Regions from separate parts of the Gordonia sp. L191 genome, predicted to be linked through region 2. Evidence: predicted binding sites of a transcription regulator. Region 2 holds the regulator's gene; the other holds the start of a gene.
The links. The regulator LexA, encoded in region 2, represses DNA repair genes until DNA is damaged. The targets are predictions, from matches to a motif close to CGAACANNTGTTCG.

Region 1: QNM97_RS10850 (HNH endonuclease signature motif containing protein) is a predicted target of LexA. The motif match lies at 1,331-1,344, and genes of this name have one in related genera.

Annotation. Positions count from the first base shown of each region.
Region 1 covers NZ_CP125996.1:2,389,187-2,391,390, reverse strand. Annotated here, with positions in the region: gene QNM97_RS10850 (HNH endonuclease signature motif containing protein) at 148-1,290, opposite strand; gene QNM97_RS10845 (esterase/lipase family protein) at 1,423-2,204, opposite strand, start outside.
Region 2 covers NZ_CP125996.1:2,795,634-2,797,837, reverse strand. Annotated here, with positions in the region: gene QNM97_RS12490 (putative PEP-binding protein) at 1-918, shown strand, start outside; gene lexA (transcriptional repressor LexA) at 956-1,696, opposite strand; gene QNM97_RS12480 (LysM peptidoglycan-binding domain-containing protein) at 1,905-2,204, shown strand, end outside.

The DNA.
Region 1 (2,204 bases), 410 kb from region 2:
TCGACCTACCTGAAGGTCAAGCCGCTCCGCCGGATTCGAGGATGGCGCAGAGGTGGCCCGTCATCAACGCACGGCGAGGTCACCGGCATCCGTTGTGGTGTGCCGGTGACCTCGCGTGTGTGTGGTTGTCGGGTGGTCGGGTTGTGGTCAGGCTGCGTCGGGGCGGGCGAGGAAGTAGTTGATGTCGCCTCGTGGTGCCTGTGGTCGATGACGGTCGGGTGGGACCAGCCCGGGTGGACTCAGTCCTGGTGGATTCGGTCCGGGTGGTGGGTGATCGTCCGGCCCGGTCCGTCGGTGGCCGTGGCGGCTGTTGGCTTCGCGGTGCACGACTCGCTGCACCCCGGCATCGAGGCGGGCTTCGCACCTCGACACCGGTGGTGGTGGCGGGTCGGCCGGTACGCCGGCCGTGTCTCGGATGTGTTCGACCGCGGCCCGAAACGTCCGGTCGATCCGAAAGAATTGGTTGACCCGCAACGGGTTCTGTGGCTGGCCGGGTTCGGTGTTGAGTCGCCAGCCGAAGCGTCCGGCGTCGGGGCCACTGCGGATCAGTTCGGTGGTGTACTGGCCGGCGTCGGGGCCGACCATCCGGTTGTGCACGCCGCATGCCGGGGCGAGATCGTGGATGTCGGTGTTCCCGCCCCGCGCGTAATCACGGGCGGCGTGGTGGATTTCGACGTGCACCATCGGCGCGGAGCAGTCCGGATGTGAACAACCCCCGTAGGAATCGGCCAGGACCAGCCGCTGGCCCCGTGAGGCGAACCGACGGGCTTGCCCGAAATACAAGATCTCCGATGAATGATCGGCGTACACCGCCAAATACTGTTGCGCCCGTGCCGCCACCTCGAGCACGTCACCGATCGGCAGTGTCGTACCGGTGGCGGTACGTCCGAGACCGGCCTGCTCGCGAAATTCCTGGGAGGTGATCGACACGATCAACTGCGGCGGCAGACCCCGATGACTTTTGCCCAGTAACCCGCCGTCGAGGGCGGCGTGGAGCAGGGCACGGAACGCATCATGCTGGCGTTGTGCGGTGGTGCGTGTATCGCGTTGGGCCAAACCCAGCTTGCGGTAGACCCCGCGGTTCTCGACCTCGATCAGTGCGGGTTGACTCACCGATTCCATCCGCCGAGCGGCGCGTTCGTGTTCCTCGGTGACCGTCACCAGGTCGGTATCGGACAACACGTGTAGGGATGCGGCAGCAATGCGGTCGAGCACACCATGCGGCTGCGCGTACATGCCCAGCATGTACGCAGCAGCCGACGGATCCTTTCCACCATCAACGTCGGCCACCGCGATCACCCCCTACCACGTACTCGAACGTATCCGCCCGTGAAGATACGTTCGATATTACTTGGCGATACCCCTCACCGCAAGAGAATTCCGACAATTCGTTCGACTGGTTCGTTCGATTGATCTGTTCGACTAGCCGGCGGTGAGCGCTCGCAGCGGACGGAGTCCGTCACGGAGCCACAGGTAGATCTCGTCGTGGTTGAGCAGCGTGAAATGGTTGGCGCGGCCCAGGTGCATGCCGTCCTCGTCGCGGAATCCGATCCGCCGGGAGCGATGGAATCCTCGACCGCTCGGCGTCAGAACCAGACCGTCGCCGATGAAGCGGCCGAGCGGGTGGCGCGGATTGCCGAAGAGGGAAGCCGTCACGAACAGATGGCGGGCGCCGGCGAGTAGTGGGACGTCCGCGCCGGGCGCCTGCCACCAACCGTCCGGATCCGCCGATGGTCCATCCTCGGCGATGACGTTGCCGTGGAACAGATCTCGGACGCCTGCGCTGCGCCGACGCAACAATTCGCCGAACGGTCGGGTCACCGACAGCACGCGCAACGCCGACGACGCGGCATGCACGCCCCGGGCCAGGGGTGCACCGAGGTGCGGGGAGCCCAGACTGACCGTCTCGGTCACTAAGGGCACCCACGGCGCGCGGCTCTTCGCGCCGAGGTGACATGCGCTGCGGACGACGAGGCCACCCATCGAATGCCCCACGAGCGAGATCCGGGTGACCGGCACCGGCCACAGCAAGACCATCTCGCTCAACAATCGGGCGAGGGTCGCACCGTTGTCGCTGATGTGGCGGCCGGTGTTGTAGCGGATCTGCACCGCGGTGGCGCCGATATCGTCGGCGAGCCGCGCTCCGTAGGTCGGACGTCCACCGAGCCGCCAGGCATGTTCGGTCTCCATCAGCCCGTGTAGGA
Region 2 (2,204 bases):
GGATGGAGCGGGCCCGGACGCACCGCCGACGGCGTGGAGGTGGCCATCCTGGCCAACGTCGCCGACGGCGTCTCGGCGCGCGCGGCCACGGCGTACCCCGTCGAGGGGGTGGGTCTGTTCCGCACCGAACTCGCCTTCCTCGATCGGGCCGACGAGCCGTCGGTGCAGGAGCAGGCAGCGCTCTATCGCGAGGTCATCGAGGCTTTCGACGGCAAGAAGGTCGTCGTCCGGACCCTGGATGCCGGCTCGGACAAGCCACTGAAATTCGTCGATCACGGCACCGAGGCGAATCCCGCACTGGGGGTACGGGGCAACCGGATCGCCGCGACACATCCCGAGATCCGTGCCGGACAACTCGACGCGATCGCCCGCGCCGCGCAGGAGACCGGGACCACGCCCTGGGTGATGGCGCCGATGATCGCCTCGGCCGCCGAAGCCGCCGAATTCGCCGCCGAGGTCCGCGGCCGCGGGCTCGTGGCAGGGGTGATGATCGAGATCCCGTCGGCGGCGATCCTCGCACCGTCCATCCTCGCCGAGGTCGACTTCGTCTCGATCGGCACCAACGACCTGACGCAGTACACGATGGCCGCCGACCGGATGTCGGCCGAACTCGCCGGGCTCACCGACCCGTGGCAGCCTGCCGTGCTCTCGCTGATCGCCGGTGTCGCCGAGGCCGGCACCCGCAGCGAGACCCCGGTGGGGGTGTGCGGCGAGGCCGCCGCCGACCCGCTGCTCGCGTGTGTTCTCGTCGGACTCGGCGTCACCTCGCTGTCGAGTGCCCCGGCCGCGGCGCCCGCGGTGGGGGCGAAGCTCGCCGAGGTCGACCTCGAGGCGTGTCGCTCCGCCGCCCGTGCCGCACTGGCCACCGCATCACCGGCCGATGCGCGTACCGCGGCAGCCGAAGCGTTGCGCGGCTGAGCGATCCGACCGAACGGTCCGGCGCGGGTGACTCCGCTCAGATGCGGCGCATCACCGTGACGACCTTGCCCAGGATCGCGGCGTCGTCGCCGGGGATGGGCTCGAACAGGTCGTTGTGCGGCATCAGCCACACATGACCGTCCTTGCGCTTGAAGGTCTTGACCGTCGCCTCGCCGTCGATCATCGCTGCGACGATGTCGCCGTTGTCGGCGACGTTCTGCTGCCGTACGACCACCCAGTCGCCGTCGCAGATGGCCGCGTCGATCATCGACTCGCCGACGACGCGCAACAGGAACAGCGACCCGTCGCCCACGAGTTCACGCGGCAGCGGGAAGACGTCCTCGACGGCCTCCTCGGCCAGGATCGGTCCGCCGGCCGCGATGCGCCCCAGGACCGGCACGAACGTCGGCGTGGGGAGATTCGACGCATTCGGATTGTCGTCGGTGGGTGTGGGATCGCCGTCCTGGACGTTCACCGCACGGGGCCGGTTGTGGTCGCGTTTGAGCAGACCCTTGCGCTCGAGGGTCCGCAGCTGGTGTGCGACCGATGAGGTCGACGCCAGGCCGACGGCGTCGCCGATCTCGCGAATGCTCGGCGGATATCCCCGCTCGCGCACGGACTTGCGGATCACGTCGAGCACGCCCTTCTGGCGTGGGGTGAGCGCGGCCTCGACGGCCGCCGGATCGATCGGGCCGGTCGCGACGGTCTCGTCGGAGTCGTCCGAGTCGGTGACGGTGGTCGCCTCGGGGTCGGACGAACGGCCCTTCTTCTCACTCATGGGGTTCGCATCCTTTCGGTCGGTGCGCACGTCCTGCCGGAGTACGCCCTGGTTGACGGGCCCTGTGGAGAGCTGAACACCGGCCAGGGTAGCCGAGGCGACAGGCAACCTCAAACATGTGTTCGACGTGTCGCGAGAAATTGTCGGAGCCTCGTGGTAGAACTCGAACATCCGTTCTTCGAATGCATGATCGAGACAGGGAGACACCATGCCGACCGTACTTCTGCCCACCACACCGGGCGCCGACGACCTGCAGGTTCGGTCCCGTCGGACGGCCCACCACACCGCCGCCCGCCGCAGGACATCGATGCCGGCCCGCGCGACCGTCGAACACCGCGTGCTCGAACACCGGTCGTCGGAGCCCAGTCTCCCGGAACGCAGTCTCCCGGAACGCCGTCTCCCGGAACGGCGCACGCTCGAGCGCGAGCCGGCACGCAGGCGACCGGCGTATGCGGGCCCGGCCCGGCCCGGTGTACGCCGCGCTCCGCTGGTTGCGGGTACCCGCTGC